DNA from 4 places in the Variovorax sp. 38R genome. Region 1 is predicted to be linked to each of the others. Evidence: predicted binding sites of a transcription regulator. Region 1 holds the regulator's gene; each other region holds the start of a gene.
What was found. The regulator sigma-54, encoded in region 1, starts transcription at its own class of promoters, with help from an activator protein. The targets are predictions, from matches to a motif close to TGGCANGNAANCTGCTTT.
Positions count from the first base shown of each region.

Region 2: a site for sigma-54 is predicted at 1,696-1,713, ahead of IG196_RS00605 (ammonium transporter). Genes of this name have one in related genera too.
Region 3: a site for sigma-54 is predicted at 3,081-3,098, ahead of IG196_RS10880 (DUF2126 domain-containing protein). Genes of this name have one in related genera too.
Region 4: a site for sigma-54 is predicted at 1,707-1,724, ahead of IG196_RS20780 (ammonium transporter). Genes of this name have one in related genera too.

Region 1 is NZ_CP062121.1:304,372-308,744, reverse strand. Features, by position in the region: gene IG196_RS01350 (phospholipase D family protein) at 1-927, opposite strand, end outside; gene rpoN (RNA polymerase factor sigma-54) at 938-2,530, opposite strand; gene lptB (LPS export ABC transporter ATP-binding protein) at 2,548-3,345, opposite strand; gene lptA (lipopolysaccharide transport periplasmic protein LptA) at 3,342-4,064, opposite strand; gene IG196_RS01330 (thiol:disulfide interchange protein DsbA/DsbL) at 4,184-4,373, opposite strand, start outside.
Region 2 is NZ_CP062121.1:131,043-135,415, reverse strand. Features, by position in the region: gene IG196_RS00615 (tripartite tricarboxylate transporter permease) at 1-440, shown strand, start outside; gene IG196_RS00610 (sulfite exporter TauE/SafE family protein) at 572-1,330, opposite strand; gene IG196_RS00605 (ammonium transporter) at 1,749-3,002, shown strand; gene IG196_RS00600 (hypothetical protein) at 3,026-3,328, shown strand; gene IG196_RS00595 (thiamine pyrophosphate-binding protein) at 3,336-4,373, opposite strand, start outside.
Region 3 is NZ_CP062121.1:2,403,509-2,407,881, forward strand. Features, by position in the region: gene IG196_RS10880 (DUF2126 domain-containing protein) at 1-3,007, opposite strand, end outside; gene IG196_RS10885 (DNA internalization-related competence protein ComEC/Rec2) at 3,141-4,373, shown strand, end outside.
Region 4 is NZ_CP062121.1:4,512,473-4,516,845, reverse strand. Features, by position in the region: gene IG196_RS20790 (acyltransferase family protein) at 1-537, opposite strand, end outside; gene IG196_RS20785 (LytTR family DNA-binding domain-containing protein) at 683-1,624, shown strand; gene IG196_RS20780 (ammonium transporter) at 1,794-2,996, shown strand; gene IG196_RS20775 (Fic family protein) at 3,026-4,183, opposite strand; gene IG196_RS20770 (succinylglutamate desuccinylase/aspartoacylase family protein) at 4,324-4,373, shown strand, end outside.

The DNA.
Region 1 (4,373 bases):
GATCACGCGGTCGGGCGAATCGGCGTACGCCTCGGCGGTGGTCCAGATCAGGCCGAGCTTGCCGGCATCAAGGTCGTCGGCCACCGGGCTGTAGCCGAGCAGGTCGTTGGGCGCGGGCTTGGGCGGCGGGGGTGTGGTGTCGGGGCCGGTGGCGGCGTCGAAGCGGCGCTGCAGTTCTTCGCGCGGCAGGTCGGTGCGCACGACGGAGCCGATCGGGCGCACGTGCGGGCTGTTCCAGTACTGGTCGAACAGCACGCCCAGGCGCGGGATCAATGCGCCCGTGACGAAGGTGTCGAGATCGATGAAGTTCTGGCCCGAGGTGCGCCGGAAGTACTGGTTGCCGATGTTGCGCCCGCCCGCCACCGCCATCGCGCCGTCGGCGATGAAGAGCTTGTTGTGCATGCGGCGATTGACGCGGCTGAAGTCGAACAGCGACGCGGTGAAGCGCTTGAGCAGGCTGCCGCGCCCGGCCGGGAACGGGTTGAACAGGCGCAGCTCCACGTTCGGCGTGGCGGCCAGGCCGAGCAGCAGCTCGTCTTCGCCGGACGTGTACAGGTCGTCCATCAACAGGCGCACGCGCACGCCGCGCTGGGCGGCGTCGCGCAGGGTGCGCAGCAGGTAGCGACCGGTCTCGTCGTTCTCGATCTGGTAGTACTGCACGTCGAGCGTGCGCTGCGCGCGGCGCGCGAGCTGCAGCCGCGTGTCGAAGGCGAAGTCGCCACCGGGCATGAGGCGAAAGCCGCTGAGGTCGGGGTCGGGCTGCGAGGCCAGCGCGATCTTGCCGAGCGCAGTGTCGGCCGAGACGGCGATGGCCTGGGTGGGTGCGCGCGGTGCTTCGTCGGGCAGCGTGGCGCAGCCGGTGAACAGCAACGCCGCCGCGATGACGAAAACCCAATGCCCACAGCGCGACAGCAGGCGACGGGTCATCGTCGGCTTTCTACAGGGCCTTGCGCAGGTTGGCGGGCGCGATGCGCAGCGCTTCGCGGTACTTGGCCACGGTGCGGCGCGCGCACTCGATGCCCTGCTCTTTCAGCATCTCGGAAATCTGGCTGTCGGACAGCGGCTTCTTGATGCTCTCGGAGCTCACGAACTGCTTGATGAGCGCGCGCACTGCTGTGCTCGACGCGTTGCCGCCGGTCTCGGTGCCCAGCGCCGAACCGAAGAAGTACTTGAGCTCGACGGTGCCGAAGGGCGTCGACATGTACTTGGCGGTGGTCACGCGCGAGATGGTCGATTCGTGCAGGCCCAGCTCGTCGGCGATCTCGCGCAGCACCAGCGGGCGCATCGCGAGTTCGCCGTGCACGAAGTAGCTCTTCTGCCGTTCGACGATGGCGTTGCTCACGCGCAGGATGGTGTCGAAGCGCTGCTGGATGTTCTTGATGAACCAGCGCGCCTCCTGCAGCCGCTGCGACAGCGCCTGGCTGCCCTCGCCCTTGTGCGCCTTGAGCGCACCGGCGTAGATGTCGTGCACGCGCAGGCGCGGCATGACCTCGGGGTTCAGCATGACGCGGAACTTGATGTTGGTGCCGCGGCCCGTCTTGGTGACGATCACGTCGGGCACGACGATGTTGCGTTCGACGTCGACAAAACGGCGGCCCGGCTTGGGCTCCAGGCGCGCAATGATCTGCAGCGCCGAGCGCACCAGCTCTTCGTTCGTGCGCGTGAGCGTGGCCAGGCGCTTGAAGTCGCGCCGCGCGAGCAGCTCCATCGGCTGCTTGCAGATCGCGATGGCGGTCTTGCGCACGAGCGCTTCGGCCTCGGTCTCGTCTTCGTTCGCGAGCGCCTTCAGCTGGATGCTCAGGCATTCGCCGAGGTCGCGCGCGCCGACACCGACGGGCTCCAGACTCTGCAGCAGGCCGAGCGCCACCTGAAAGTGGTGCACGAGGTCGTCGAACTGGTCGTTGTCGTCGCCCGCCAGGCCCGAGGCCAATGCGGGCAGCGAGTCTTCGAGGTAGCCGTCGTCGTTGAGCGATTCGATCAAAAAGCGCAGCGCGGCGCAGTCGTTTTCGTTGAGCCGCAGGGTCAGCGCCTGGCGGTGCAGGAACGATTGCAGCGACTCCTGGCTGCGCGCGAGTTCGGTGGCGTCGGCGCGCTCGTCATCGCCGAGGTTGTTCTGGCGTGCGGGCGCGTCGCTGCCCCACTCGCTGTCGTCGGGCGCCATCTCGACGGTGCCGTCGCCTTCCCAGTCGGGCTCGCGCTCGGTGATCTCGGCGGCGGGGCCGTCGGATTCCGGTGTGGACGTGGTCGCTTCGCTGGAAGCGGTGGAGGCACTGGGGGCGGACGGCGCGAAATCGCCCTCGCCGCTGTCACCACCGTCGTCGCGCGGCACGGGCGTGTCGACAGCATCGAGCCCGAATTCCTCGCGCGCCGCTTCTTCCGCGGTGCGTTCGAGGAACGGGTTCTCGTCCAGCATCTGCTCCACCTCCTGGCTCAGTTCGAGCGTGGAGAGTTGGAGCAGGCGAATGGACTGCTGCAGCTGCGGCGTGAGCGCCAGATGCTGCGAGACGCGAAGGGACAGCCCTTGCTTCATGGAGACGCGCCCCTCCCTTACATGCGGAAGTGCTCGCCCAGGTACACCCTGCGTACCTCGGCGTTGTCGACGATCTCCGAGGGTGTGCCTTGTGCCAGCACGTGCCCGTCGCTGATGATGAACGCGTGATCGCAGATGCCCAGCGTTTCACGCACGTTGTGGTCGGTGATGAGCACGCCGATGCCGCGCTCTTTCAGGAAACTGATGATCCGCTGGATCTCGATCACGGCGATCGGGTCGATGCCGGCGAAGGGCTCGTCCAGCAGGATGAAGCGCGGTTGCGTGGCCAGCGCGCGTGCAATTTCGACGCGGCGGCGCTCGCCGCCCGACAGCGCGAGCGCGGGCGAATCGCGCAGGTGATCGACGCGCAGGTCGGACAGCAGGTCGGCCAGTCGCTCTTCGGTGGCCTGCTTCGACAACGGCACCATGCGGCCGTTGGCGTCGGGCTCGCGCTGCAGCTCGAGCACGGCACGCACGTTTTCCTCGACCGTGAGCTTGCGGAAGATCGAGGCTTCCTGCGGCAGGTAGCTCAGGCCCATGCGCGCGCGGCGGTGAATGGGCATGTGGGCGATGGGCTCGCCGTCGATGGTGATCTCGCCGGCATCGGCGCGCACCAGCCCGACGATCATGTAGAACGAGGTGGTCTTGCCCGCGCCGTTGGGGCCGAGCAGTCCGACGACCTCACCCTTCTGCACATCGAGCGAAACGTCTTTCACGACCGTGCGGCTGCCGTAGCTCTTCTTGAGGCCGCGCGCCACGAGGCGGCTGCCGGGGACGCCGTCGGCGGTCGTCTGGGTTCCTGCGGTTTCGATCACTTGCGCCCTTCCCCATCGGTGCTGCCGCCCAGCGTGGTGCTCGGGCGCAGCCCGGCGCCGGGCGCGGGGGTGGGTGCCGGAGCGGCGGGCTTCTTGCCGCCGGCTGCCGGTGCGGAGCCGCCCGCCGCCGGGGCCGCGGCGGCCTTCGGCGTGAGGATGGCCTTCACGCGGCCACCGCTGCCCCCCGAGACGCCGGCGTTCGGCGGCACGAGGGAGCCGTTGACGGTGTAGGTGTCGTTGCTCTGGTCGTAGACGATCAGCGCACCGCTGCTCTCGTCGTTGGCCGTGGCGCCCACCAGCCGGCGCATGACGGCGCGGCGGATGAACTTGACGTTGTCGGCGCGGCTGTCGTACTCGATGACTTCCGACTCGCCCTCGATCCACTCGTCGCCGGCGTTGCGCTTCTGCTTGTAATAGGCCAGCTTGCCGGGCGCCGCCGTGACCACGCCGTACTGGTAGCCCTCGGCGTCCTGGCGCACGTCCAGCCGCGCACCGCGGATGATGATCGTGCCCTTCGTGACCAGCACGTTGCCGGTGAACACGCTGGTCTGTTTCAGGTCGTCGTAGCGCATCGAGTCGGACTCGATGTTCATCGGCTTGGTGCGGTCGGCGGTTTCAGCCAGGGCGCCGGAGGCGGCTCCGGCCAGCACCAGCGCGCCGAAAGCCAGGCGGCCGAGGCGACGAAGGGTGGGGAATGTGGGGATGGAGGGCAATGTCATAAAGGCACGAAACTTGCTCTGAAACATTGTATGCGTGGGACGGTGATTGCCCACCGCCGCCAATGAAAAAGCCCGCCGAAGCGGGCCTTGCATTCGACCAGAAAACAGGTCGTCGGGGGTCAGCCCTTCTTGGCTTCGCCGGTCAGGAAGGTCGCCACTTGCAGCACCTTGGCCATGCTGCCGGCGGTTTCGCCGTCGACATACCAGCGGCCTGCCACGGCCAGGGCTGGCACGCCGGCGACCTTGTAGGCCTCGGTCTGTTGCGCCGCGCGGCGGGCCTTGCTGGCCACGCCGAAGGACGCAAAGGTT
Region 2 (4,373 bases), 170 kb from region 1:
TCTGGGGCCTGATCGCCTCTATGTGGATCGGCAACGCGATGCTGATCATCCTGAACCTGCCGCTGATCGGCATGTGGATCAAGCTGCTGACGGTGCCCTACAAGTTCCTGTTCCCGGCGATCGTGCTGTTCTGCGCGATCGGCGTGTACTCGACCAACAACAACACCTTCGACGTGTGGATGGTGGCGATCTTCGGCTTCATCGGCTACCTGTTCCTGAAGCTGCGCACCGAGCCGGCCCCGCTGCTGCTGGGCTTCATCCTCGGGCCGATGATGGAAGAGAACCTGCGGCGCGCGCTGCTGCTGTCGCGCGGCGCGTGGAGCGTGTTCGTCACGCGGCCGCTGTCGGCCGGGCTGCTGGTGGCTGCGGCGCTGCTGCTGTGCATCGTGCTGCTGCCGGCGATCAAGGCGAAGCGCGAAGAGGCATTCGTCGAGGATTGAGCTCGCCCCCAGGCTGCGCGCACTTCGTGTCGCTTCGCCAACCCCCTACCGGGGGCAACACCTGAGGCCCGGCAAAGCCGGTTCCTCGGTGTTTCTTGAAGAAGCCCCTGCCCTCACGCCCGGGGCTTTTTCTATTTCAGAAACGCGTCGTAGGCCGTCTTCAGGATGAGCGCACTCACCACCACGATGAACACGATCCGCACGAAGCCCGCGCCGTGCTTCAGCGCCACGCGCGTGCCCACCAGGCTGCCCGCCACGTTGGCCACCGCCATCACCAGCCCGTAGTGCCACCAGACGTGGCCCTTGGCGGCCAGCAGGATCAGCGCGGCGGCATTGGTCAGGGTGTTGATGACCTTGGCCGAGGCCGAGGCGTTGAGGAAGTCGTAGCCCATCCAGCGCACGAACAAAAACACCAGGAAGCTGCCCGTGCCCGGTCCGAAGAAGCCGTCGTAGAAACCGATGGTCAGGCCGATGGTGCTGGCCGCCAGCGTCTCGGCACGGCCGCTGAAGCGCGGCGCGTGCAGCCGGCCCATGTCCTTGCGCGCCAGCGTGTAGATCAGCACGCCCAGCAGGATGACCGGCAGCGCCCGGCGCAGGAAGTCGCCCGGAAAGACCGTGACGGTCCACGCACCGACCATCGAGCCACCAAAGCCCAGCAGCGCCGCCGGCCACATGGCGCTCCAGCGCATCTGCACCCGCTGGCTGAACTGGGCCGCCGAGGCCGCGGTGCCCCAGATCGACGCGCTTTTGTTGGTGCCCAGCAGCGTGGCGGGCGGCGCGCCCGGAAACACCGCAAAGAGGGCCGGCACCAGGATCAACCCGCCGCCGCCCACGATCGCATCGATAAAACCCGCGAGCAGTGAGGCGCCCGTGACCACCAGCATTTCCATGCGGGCGATTGTCTCACCGGAATCGCTATCAAAACGATAGCTATGGTGATCGACCCTGGTTGACCAGAAGGCTTGTTTGGCTCGGAGGAAATTGCCGACTGCCACGCTTCGAGCAGGCAAAAAAAAAGCGCCGACCAGCGGCGCTTTTCAAATATCAGACAGGCATCTCGTACGGAGCCTTTGAAGAATGTTCTTGTTGATCGATCGGAAGTTGTCTCCTCGGACCCTCGGCAGTACGAGCAGGGCCCGTCGCGAGTGCGCAGATTGTGCAAGCGCGCACCCGCCCGGTGCATTAGGAATTACCCGCTTCGACTTACTTCGCCCCCCCGGTTGGGAAACGAAAGTGTTTCAGCCAGTTAACAAGATGGCATGACTCGTGCACACACGCCTGTGTCCACCACTCCAAGAAGAAACGGTCATGGCCCTGCTGGCACCCCAAGCCTCCCTGAACGCGGCCGACACCGCCTGGATGATGACCTCGACCGCGCTGGTGCTGCTGATGACGCTGCCCGGCATCGCGCTCTTCTATGCCGGCATGGTCCGGCGCAAGAACGTGCTGGCCACCATGGCCGGGGTGGTGGCGATCGCCGCGATGGTCTCGCTGACCTGGTTCGCGCTCGGCTACTCGCTGGCCTTCACGCCCGGCTGGCCCTGGCTGGGCAACCTCTCGCGCATCGGCTTCTCGGGCTTCGGCTTCTCGGGCTTCGAGTACCTGAAAGACGCCGGCCAGGTGGCCGTGAGCCACGTGGCGCCGAACGTGCCGGAGTCGGTCTACGCCATGTTCCAGCTGAGCTTCGCGATCATCACCACCGCGCTGGTGCTCGGCGCTTTTGTCGAGCGCATGCGCTTCTCGGCCCTGCTGTGGTTCGCGCTGCTGTGGAGCGTGCTCGTGTACGCGCCCGTGGCGCACTGGGTGTGGGAACCGGGCGGCTGGCTCGCGCAGATGGGCGCGCTCGACTTCGCGGGCGGCTCGGTGGTGCACGTCAACGCGGGCATCGCGGGGCTGGTGTGCGCCTATGCGCTCGGGCCGCGCCGGGGCTACGGGCGCGAGGCCTTCGAGCCCTACAGCCTGGCGCTCACCATGACCGGCGCGGGCCTACTGTGGGTGGGCTGGTTCGGCTTCAATGCCGGCTCGGCGGTGGCGGCCGACGGGCGCGCCGGCCTGGCCATGCTGGTGACGCACATCGCGGCGGCGGCCGGCGCCATGAGCTGGATGATCGGCGAATGGATCGTGCGCCGCAGCCCCTCGCTGCTGGGCCTGTGCTCCGGCCTCGTGGCCGGGCTGGTGGCGATCACGCCGGCAGCCGGCTTCGTCACGCCGCTGGCGGCGCTGGCCATCGGCGCCATCGCCGGGCTGGCCTGCTACTGGGGCGCCACGGGCCTGAAGCACCTGCTCGGTGCGGACGACTCGCTCGATGTGTTCGGCGTGCACGGCATCGGCGGCATCGTGGGCGCACTGCTCACGGGCGTGTTCGCCGACCCGCGCATCTCGGGCGCGACGGGCAACGTGCTCACGCAGGCGATCGCTGTCGGCAGCGTGGCGATCTACAGCGCGACGGGCACGGCCATCGTCCTGTTCCTCGTGCATGTGCTGGTCGGATTGCGCGTCGACCCCGAGAGCGAACTCGTGGGCCTCGATCTTGCTCAACACAAGGAACACCTGGGAGCTTGACCCGCAGACGCCGGAGACCCGCCATGCCATCCATGTCCGAAAGCGAACGCATCGCCCTCGCCGCCCGCCTGCACGTGGCGCTGCGGCGCAAGCACGGACGCGTGACCGACACCGAATGGATGGCCACCAACGCCGAGTACGCCGCCGAGATCGTGCGCATGACGCGCATCCACGCCGCCGAGACGAAGGACGACGAGCTCGACCAACTCGCCACGCGGCTCGAGCAGGCCATGGAGCCGCTGGCCCGCGCCGCGCGGCTGGCGGCACGCCAACCTGATGGCCTGCCGCCCACGCCACCGCCGCGCTATGTCGGCGGCCTGCGCTGACGACGCTTCAGTTCGCGGCCAGCGCCGCCTTGCGGATCGACTGCAGCGTGCTCGCCGGCGTGATCGCCTCCGGGTCCAGCAGGCAATGCAGGATCGCCGGCTTGCCGCTCGCACGCGCACGCGCCAATGCGGGGCCGAATTCTTCCGTCGTGGTCACGCGCTCGCCGTGGCCGCCGAACACCTCGGCATAGCCGCGGAAGTCGGGGTTCTTCAGCTGCGTGGCGCTGATGCGGCCGGGGTAGTGCTTTTCCTGGTGCATGCGGATCGTGCCGTACATGCCGTTGTCCAGCAGCACCACGAGGATCGGCAGGCCGTACTGCACGGCGGTCGCGAACTCCTGGCCGTGCATCATGAAATCGCCGTCGCCCGCGAACACCACCACTTCGCGTTCGGGCCACAGTCGCTTGGCGCCGACACCAGCCGGCAGGCCGTAGCCCATCGAGCCGCTGGTCGGTGCGAGCTGGCTCGCGAACGCACGGAACGGCCAGAAGCGGTGCACCCAGGTCGCGAAGTTGCCCGCGCCGTTGCAGAAGATGGTGTCGGCCGGCAGCACCTCGCGCAGGTGCTGCATGACCTCGCCCATCTGCAGCGGACCGGGAATGCGGATGGCAGCCGGGTCGCTCCAGCGCAGGAAGTCTTCGCGCGCGGTCTTCGTCTCGGCCTGCCAGGCAGGCGCCGAGGCCGGGCGCAGCGCGGCCACCGCGTCGGCGAACGCCTGCGGCGTGGCGTGGATGCCCTGCGTCGGGCGATAGAGCTTGCCGAGCTCGTCGGCATCGGCGTGCACGTGCACCAGCGCCTGCTTCGGCTGCGGAATCGCAAACAGCTCATAGCCCTGCGACGGCACTTCCGACAGACGCCCGCCCACCAGCAGCACGAGGTCCGCATCGCGGATGCGCGCCAGCATGCGCGGGTTCGCGCCGAGTCCCAGGTCGCCCGCGTAGCAGGGGTGGTCGGCGGACATCAGCATCTGGCGGCGGAACGAGCAGTACACCGGGAGCGCATACGCCTCGGCGAATTGCGCGAACTGCTGCGTCGCGGCTTCGGA
Region 3 (4,373 bases), 2.1 Mb from region 1:
GCATCTGGCCCACGAGCGGGAAGCGGAACTCGAAGTGCGGCGCGAACCAGTCGGCATCGAACGCAAAGCCGGCCTGGCGCATTTCGCTGATGACGTCGTCGAAGTCCATCTTGACGAAGGTCGGCAGCAGGAAGCGGTCGTGCAGCTCGGTGCCCCAGCGGGTGACGGGCGCCTGGTAAGGCGCGTCCCAGAAGCGCGCGACGAGGGCGCGAATCAGCAGCTGCTGCGCGATGCTCATGCGGGCATGCGGCGGCATTTCAAACGCGCGCAGTTCAAGCAGGCCGAGGCGGCCGGTGCTGGAGTCGGGCGAGTAGAGCTTGTCGATGCAGAACTCGCTGCGGTGCGTGTTGCCCGACACGTCGATCAGGATGTTGCGCAGCGTGCGGTCGACCAGCCACGCAGGCATGTTCTGGCCATAGATCTCGCGGTTCTTGGCGATTTCTTTCAGCGCAATTTCAAGCTCGTAGACCTGGTCGTTGCGCGCTTCGTCCACGCGCGGCGCCTGGCTCGTCGGGCCGATGAACATGCCCGAGAACAGGTAGCTCAGCGACGGGTGGTTGTGCCAGTAGAGCAGTAGGCTGGCCAGCAGCTCGGGCCGGCGCAGGAAGGGGCTGTCGGCGGGCGTGGCGCCGCCCATCACGAAGTGGTTGCCGCCGCCGGTGCCGGTGTGGCGGCCGTCGGTCATGAACTTCTCGGCCGACAGGCGGGTTTCGAACGCGGCGTTGTAGAGAAACTCGGTGTGGTCGACCAGTTCCTTCCAGTTGTGGGCCGGGTGGATGTTGACCTCGATCACGCCCGGGTCGGGCGTCACGGCCAGCATCTTCAGGCGCGGGTCGCGCGGCGGCGGATAGCCCTCCATCACGATGCGCACGCCGAGTTGCTGCGCGGTGGCTTCGATGGCGGCGACGAGGTCGAGGTAGTCCTCCAGGCGCGCGAGCGGCGGCATGAAGACGTAGAGCACGCCCGAGGCGCTGCCCTTCTTCTCGGCCGCGGGGCCGTTGGCTCGGCGCGGGTCGCGCACCTCGACGCACAGTGCGGTGCGCGTGACCCAGTGGGCGGATTCGCCGCGCAACGGTTGGCGCGTGGCGGGTGTGGCGGAGGCACTCGCGGCATCAGCGGCCGTTGCTGCTGCTGCATCGCCATGTGCCGCATCGCCCTTCGCCGCATCGCCGGGGCTCTGCATGCGCAGCGACGCGGCCACCACGGGCGGCGTGCCGAAGGTGTAGGGCACGTCGCCCAGCTCGGCGCCGGCTGCCGTGGTGGCGGTGGCATAGCGCGCGCGGTAGTCGGAGGCACTCGGCAACGCGCCGCGCGGCGCGGTCGGGTCGCGCTCGATAAGGTACGGGTAGTCGCCCTTGCTGGCCCACGGCTGCGAGTCGAGCGGCAGGCGGTAGCCCATGGGCGAATCGCCCGGGATCAGGAAGAGGCGGTCGTCGCGCAGGAACCACGGCCCGGTCTTCCAGCCGGGGCCGGCGAGCGCGGGCGTGTCGCTGTTCGCGTTGCCGGGTTCGATGGGCAGCATGTAGCCGATGACGGCGTCGAGCTTCTGCGTGAACACGCGGCGCAGGCGCACGCGTTCGAGTTCGTCGTCGAGCTTGGAGTCGAAGGGGTCGACGTTCACCGGCAGGCGACGTTCGCGCCAGAGGTAGTAGTAGGTGTCTTCGTAGCCGGGCTGCATGTAGCGCTCGGTGAGGCCCAGCTTGTGCGCCAGCACGGTGGTGAAGCGGCGTGCGTCTTCGCTTGTGTAGTGCGTGGGCACGCGCTCGTCGGCGAACAGTTCGGGGTCGTGCCACAGCGTCTGGCCGTCGGCGCGCCAGAAGATCGACAGCGCCCAACGCGGCAGCTGCTCGCCCGGGTACCACTTGCCCTGGCCGAAATGCAGGAAGCCGCCCTGGCCGTACTCGGCGCGCAGCTTGTGCACGAGCTCGGTGGCGTAGCCGCGCTTGGTGGGGCCGAGCGCGTCGGTGTTCCATTCGGGCGCGTCGCGGTCGCTGGTGGCCACGTAGGTGGGCTCGCCGCCCATGGTGAGGCGCACGTCGCCGGCCACGAGGCGCGCATCGACCGCGTCGCCGAGCGCGAGCACTTCGGCCCATTGTTCTTCGGTGTAGGGCTTGGTGACGCGCGGCGATTCGTAGATGCGCGTGACCTTCATCTCGTGGCTGAACTCGACCTCGGACTCGTCGACGCCGCCCTCGATGGGCGCGGCGCTCGATGGCGAGGGCGTGCAGGCCAGCGGAATGTGGCCTTCGCCGGCCATGAGGCCCGAGGTGGCATCGAGGCCGATCCAGCCGGCGCCCGGCAGGAACACCTCGCACCAGGCGTGCAGGTCGGTGAAGTCGACCGTGGTGCCGCTCGGGCCGTCGAGCGCCTTCACGTCGGGCGTGAGCTGGATCAGGTAGCCCGACACGAAGCGCGCGGCCAGGCCCATGTGGCGCAGCAGCTGCACCAGCAGCCAGCCCGAGTCGCGGCACGAGCCGCTGCCGTTGGTGAGCGTTTCTTCCGGCGTCTGCACGCCGGGCTCCATGCGGATGAGGTAGTTGACGTCCTGCTGCACCTGCTGGTTGATGCCGACCAGGAAGTCGATGGTGCGCTGCTCCTTGCGATCGACCTTGTCGAGGTAGGCCTCCAGCAGCGGCGTGACCGGGTCGGCCACGAGGTAGGGCGCCAGCTCTTCGGCCTGCGAGGCCGTGTACTTGAACGGAAAGTTCTCGGCCTGCGGCTCGAGAAAGAAGTCGAAGGGGTTGTAGACCGCCATCTCGACCACGAGGTCGACCGTGACCTTGAACTCGCGCGTTTTTTCGGGGAACACGAGCCGCGCCTGGTAGTTGGCGAACGGGTCCTGCATCCAGTTGACGAAGTGCTCGGCCGGTTCGACCCGCAGCGAATACGAGATCACATTGCTGCGGCAATGGGGCGCGGGGCGCAGTCGCACGACTTGCGGGCCCAACTGCACCAGGCGGTCGTATGTGTAGTGGGTGACGTGGTGGAGTGCGGCGTGAATGGACATGCGTAGGGGCGTGCAGTGCAGCGAGGTTGCATCGAAAAGATGTCTCTGGTGAGACGCATACTAGCCCAGTTGCCAAGCAATTAACGCGCCATCGAGCGTGGATTGGGGGAGGGTTTGCATCATGGTTTCAGAGGTGTCTGAGGGTCGGTCGCGGCGTGCGTCCGGCGCGGTGGCGGGTGGGTCGGGGGCCTTTGTTGCGCTCGGCGGCACGCTGCTCGGCGCGGCCTTGCAGCTGCGCCAGCCGCTGCTGTGGGAGGCCGGCGTTTACGTCGCGTTGCTGCTCGTGGGGCTCGGCGGCGGATGGCTGTTGTGGCGGTGGGGTGGGCCTCGGCTGATCGTGCTGATGCTGTCGCTGGTCTGCGGCGCGATGACCGGCGCGGGGCTGGCCGGATGGCGCGCCACGGCCTATGCGAATGGCGCGCTGAGCCCGCAGCTCGAAGGGCGCGACCTGCGCCTCACGGGCGTGGTCTCGCAGATGCCGCAGCACAGCGAGATCGGAACACGCTTCCGTTTCGATGTGGAGACGGCGCAATGGGCCGAGGCTTCCCGCGGCGATGCGCCGCCGAGGGTGCCGTCGCGCATCGCGCTCGCCTGGTACGGCGAACACCGCGGCGTGTGGGAGCAGCCCGTCGAGCGGCGCGCGTCCACGGCGCGCAGCGTGGGCGAGGTGCACGCCGGCCAGCGCTGGGAGCTGACCGTGCGCCTGCGCGCGCCGCACGGCAACCTCAATCCGCATGGTTTCGACAGCGAGCTGTGGGCGTGGGAGCAGGGCGTGCATGCTCAGGGCCATGTGCGCGTTGGGGCTCGCGACCTCGCGCCGCGTTTGCTGGGCGTCACCTGGCTGCACCCCATCGAACGGGCACGCGAGGCCGTGCGCGATGCGGTCTTCGCCCGCGTGGACGACCGGCGACAGGCCGGCGTGATCGCCGCGCTGGTCACGGGCGACCAGGGCGCCATCGACCGTGCCGACTGGGACGTATTCCGCGCCACTGGCGTGGCGCACCTGATGTCGATCTCGGGCCTGCACATCACCTTGTTCGCTTGGTTCGCGGCGCACGTCGTGGGCGCGCTCTGGCGGCGCAGCAGTCGGCTCATGCTGTGGCTGCCCGCGCAACAGGCCGCGCTCGCGGGTGGTGTGCTGCTGGCCGCGCTCTATGCGCTCTTCAGCGGATGGGGCGTGCCCTCGCAGCGCACAGTCTGGATGCTCGCGGCCGTGGCGCTGCTGCGCCTCACCGGCCGGCGCTGGCCATGGCCGCATGTCTGGTTGCTGACGGCGGCGGTCGTGGTGGCCGCCGATCCGTGGGCGCTGCTGCAGGCCGGCTTCTGGCTCAGCTTCGTGGCGGTGGCGGTGCTGTTCGCCTCGGCG
Region 4 (4,373 bases), 2.7 Mb from region 1:
TGCTGAGCGCCACAGCGGCAGCGTCAGCGCGACCAATGCCGTGTAGAGAAACAGGTAAGGCAGGTACCAGAGGTGGTTCCAGGTGATGCCGAACTCCGCCCCCGCGAACGCGCCCTTGGGCCACGGCGCGCCCATCGACAGGTAGCGCAGCAGGAAGGTGCCGAAACCTGGCGCCACCAGCCCGCGCGCCACGCCCTCGGCATAGGCCTGGTAGGGCACGACCACCGCCATGCCGAAAGCCAGCGGCAGCATCAACCGCAGGCTCCGGCTGCGCAGCAGGCCCCAGGTACCCTGGCCCCGGCTCAGGAAGCCGAGCGACACGCCCGAGATGAGGAACACCAGGTCCATGCGCCACAGGTTCAGCACCCGCATCGGCCACGGCAGCCACTCGGCCGCGTGCGGGCTCTTGAGGTGCCAGGGCCAGTCGGCCACGTAGTACATGCCCACGTGATAGAGGATGACGAGCAGGAAGGCGAGGGCGCGCAGGGCGTCGATGTCGTGGCGGCGCTGCGGCGTCGAAAGGGAATCGGAGGGCATGGCGGGCTCCCGGAATGAAGAAATGGCGGTCATCGTGGCCCCCGTGCCCGCCCCGCGGGCCCTCGCCGGGACGGATCGCACCGGATTTGTGACGAACGGTGGCCACCAGGGATGAAATCCGGCCCCGGTTCGCGAGAATCCCCGCATGAGCGAGCCGCGCAAGAACCTCTACGAGCGCTACGAGCCGATCCGGCGGTATGTCGAAGTCGGCTTCTGGATCGTGCTGATGACGGTGCAGGCCGTGATCAGCACCGTGGTCGCGCTCATCGACGCCCGCAGCCGCGCCGTGCCGCGCGCGAACTGGGAGGTCATTACCTGGGAGGTGTCGAGCCACATCGCGCTGCTGGCCCTCGTACCCGTGCTGGTGGCCGTGGAGCGCAGGCTGTCGCCGCTGGCGCGCGACCACTGGGTGCGCTTTCTCGCCGGGCATCTGGTGGCGAGCGTGCTCCTGAGCCTGGCCCATGTGACGGCGATGTTCGGGCTGCGCGCCGCGGTGTATGCCGCCGCCGGCGAGCCCTACGACTTCGTCGGCGCCATGGGGCGATGGGGCTACGAGTACCTGAAGGACGTGCGCGTCTACGCCTCGATGGTCTTCGGCGTCTGGGCCTACCGGCTGTTCATGCTGCGGCTGCAGGGCGAGGCGCGCGTGCTCGATCCGCCGGAAGAGGGCGTGGCGCCGGTGCCCGAGGCGCTGGCGGAACCGGAGGGGATCGAACCCTCCGTGCACGAATTGCCCGCGCCCGCAGTGCCGCCGCCGATCCGCCCTGAACGCTTCCTCGTGCGCAAGCTGCGCCGCGAATTCCTCATCGCCGCCACCGACATCGACTGGCTGCAGGCCGAGGGCAACTACGTCGGCCTGCACGTCAACGGCCACGACTACCTGCTGCGCGCCACGCTCACCGACTTCCTGACCCAGCTCGACCCCGCCACTTTCGTGCGCGTGCACCGCAGCCACGCGGTCAACCTAGGTCGCATCAAGGAGATCGAGCCGCTGGATGGTGGCGACGCCCGGCTGCACATGCACGACGGCACGACCGTGCCCTGCAGCCGGCGGTATCGCGACGCGCTGCGCGGCGGCGCGGGCTGAGCGCTTCGGCGCGTTCCGATCCGGTGCGCACCCCGCGAAATCAGCCCATTCTTGGGTCGTTCCGCACCATCAAAGAGCCTGCAGGCACCATTTTTGCTTTCTTGCGCCGGTGCCCCGAGCCGTTCGGGTGCGACGCACCAAATCAAACCAAAAACCGCAAGAAGCTCTCATGGACGCACTCAAACAGGGCGCAGATGCGCTGTTCATCCTTCTCGGCGCGATCATGGTCCTGGCCATGCATGCCGGCTTTGCCTTTCTCGAACTGGGCACCGTGCGCAAGAAGAACCAGGTCAATGCGCTGGTCAAGATCCTGGTCGACTTCTCGGTGTCGACCATCGTGTACTTCCTGGTGGGCTACGGCGTGGCCTACGGCACGCATTTCTTCGTCAGCGCCACCGAACTGTCGGCAAGAAGCGGCTACGAGCTGGTGAAGTTCTTCTTCCTGCTGACCTTCGCGGCGGCCATTCCGGCCATCATCTCGGGCGGCATCGCCGAGCGCGCCAAGTTCTGGCCCCAACTGATCGCCACCGCGGTCATCGTCGGCTTTGTCTACCCGCTGTACGAGGGCATCGCCTGGAACAAGGCTTTCGGCATCCAGGCCTGGATCGCTTCGGTCACGGGTCATGAGTTCCATGACTTCGCCGGCTCGGTCGTCGTGCACGCCGTGGGCGGCTGGCTCGCGCTGCCGGCCGTGTTGCTGCTGGGCGCGCGCCGCAACCGCTACCGCGGCGACGGCTCGCTGAGCGCACACCCGCCGTCGAACATCCCGTTCCTGGCGCTGGGCGCGTGGGTGCTGTGCGTGGGCTGGTTCGGCTTCAACGTGATGAGCGCGCAGAGCATCGACAAGATATCGGGCCTCGTCGCCGTCAACTCGCTGATGGCCATGGTCGGTGGCACGCTGGTGGCGCTGGCCATGGGCAAGAACGACCCCGGCTTCGTCTACAACGGCCCGCTCGCCGGCCTCGTGGCGGTGTGCGCCGGCTCCGACCTCATGCACCCGCTGGGCGCGCTCGTGGCGGGCGGCGTGGCTGGCGCCATCTTCGTCTTCATGTTCACGCGCACCCAGAACAAATGGAAGATCGACGACGTGCTCGGCGTGTGGCCGCTGCACGGCCTGTGCGGCACCTGGGGCGGCATCGCGGCCGGCATCTTCGGCACGCAGGCGCTGGGCGGTATCGGCGGCGTGAACCTGTGGGCACAGCTCATCGGCACCCTGCTCGGCGTGGTCTGGGCGCTGATCGGCGGTGCCGTGGTGTACGGCGTGCTCAAGGTGACGATGGGGCTGCGGCTGTCGCAGGAGGAGGAGTACGACGGGGCGGATCTGTCGATTCACCACATTTCTGCGACGCCGGAGCGGGAAGTGAATTGGTGAATTGATGAGTTGACGTGGGCGCAGCGGATTCAGCTGGCTTCAGCCGCGATACCGTGCGTCCACCCGGGCATGGCAATGTAGTAGCGCACCGCCTTGCCTTGGCCCACGGTGTACAGCATGCCGTTCTGCACGAGCTCCGAGAGATCCCGCGTGGCCGTCGCCTTCGACACCCGCACCATCTTCAGATACTTCTCCACATTGAGGCCGCCGAGAAAGCCGCCGTCGCCGGCCTCGAGCAGCCGGCGCAGCAAGGCCCGCTGCCGCTCGTTGAGCGGGTGCTGCGCATGCCGTGCCCAGAAGCGCGAACGCTCCAGTGACGACTGGATCACCTGGCTCGACGCGATGCAGGCCTCGCCGAACGCATGTGCGAACCACTGCACGAAGGGGGTGACGTCTGCGTCGCCCGACTGGCCCACGGCCAACGCGTCGTAGTAGCCCTTGCGGTCTTTGAGCAGTTGCCTCGACAGGCTGAAGAGCCGCGTGGAAGCGCCTGTGTCCTGTGCCAACGCCATGTCGGCCACCGCGCGGCCGACGCGGCCGTTGCCATCTTCGAACGGGTGGATGGTTTCGAACCACAGGTGCGCGATGGCAGCGCGCGCAATGCCGTCCATGCCCGCGTGCCGTGTCTGTGCAAACCATGCGAGGAAGGCGTCCATTTCGCGCGGGACGGCGGAAGACGGAGGCGCCGTGTAGTGCACCACCTCCTTGCCGGGCAGGCCGCTCACGATCTGCATGGCATCGGCGTGGTCCCGGTAGCGGCCGACCGCGATGCGCCGGATGCCGGTCGTGCCGCCCGGAAAGAGCGCCGATTGCCAGCGGCACAGCCGGTCTGTGTCGAGTGGTGCATCGAAGTTCGTCGTGGCGTCATGGATGACTTCGACCAAACCGTCGATGTGCCGGTCGGTCGGGCCGGCATCGTCGGTGCCGAGGCGCCGCATGACCGAGGAACGCACCGCGGCGAGGTCCAGCCGCTCGCCTTCAATGGCGGCGGTGGCCACGGCTTCCTGTGTCCACAGTTCCTGCTCGACGCCGACCAGCCCTTCCAGGCCGATGGCTCGCGCCATGCCGTTCACTTCCCCTCGGAGTTCGCGCGCGCGGAGCAGGGCCGGGCTGGCTTCGGACAGGTCGAACCGAAGCTGCGGCCAGTCGGGCTGCTGCCAGATGTAGAGCGGGGCGAAGGTGGCCATGAGCCGCATTTTAGATAAATCGGCTCAAAAAATGATTCGCAAATGTGAATTTGCGGCTCAAGGCGCGGTTTTTGGGTAGAAAGGCACAAATCTGTGACCTGTAGCAAACTCATCCGGCCGCTCATTCCACTCCATCCCCCATGACCCAATCGCCCCCCGCCCTCGAAGTCCTCCCCCGCGACCTTTCTGC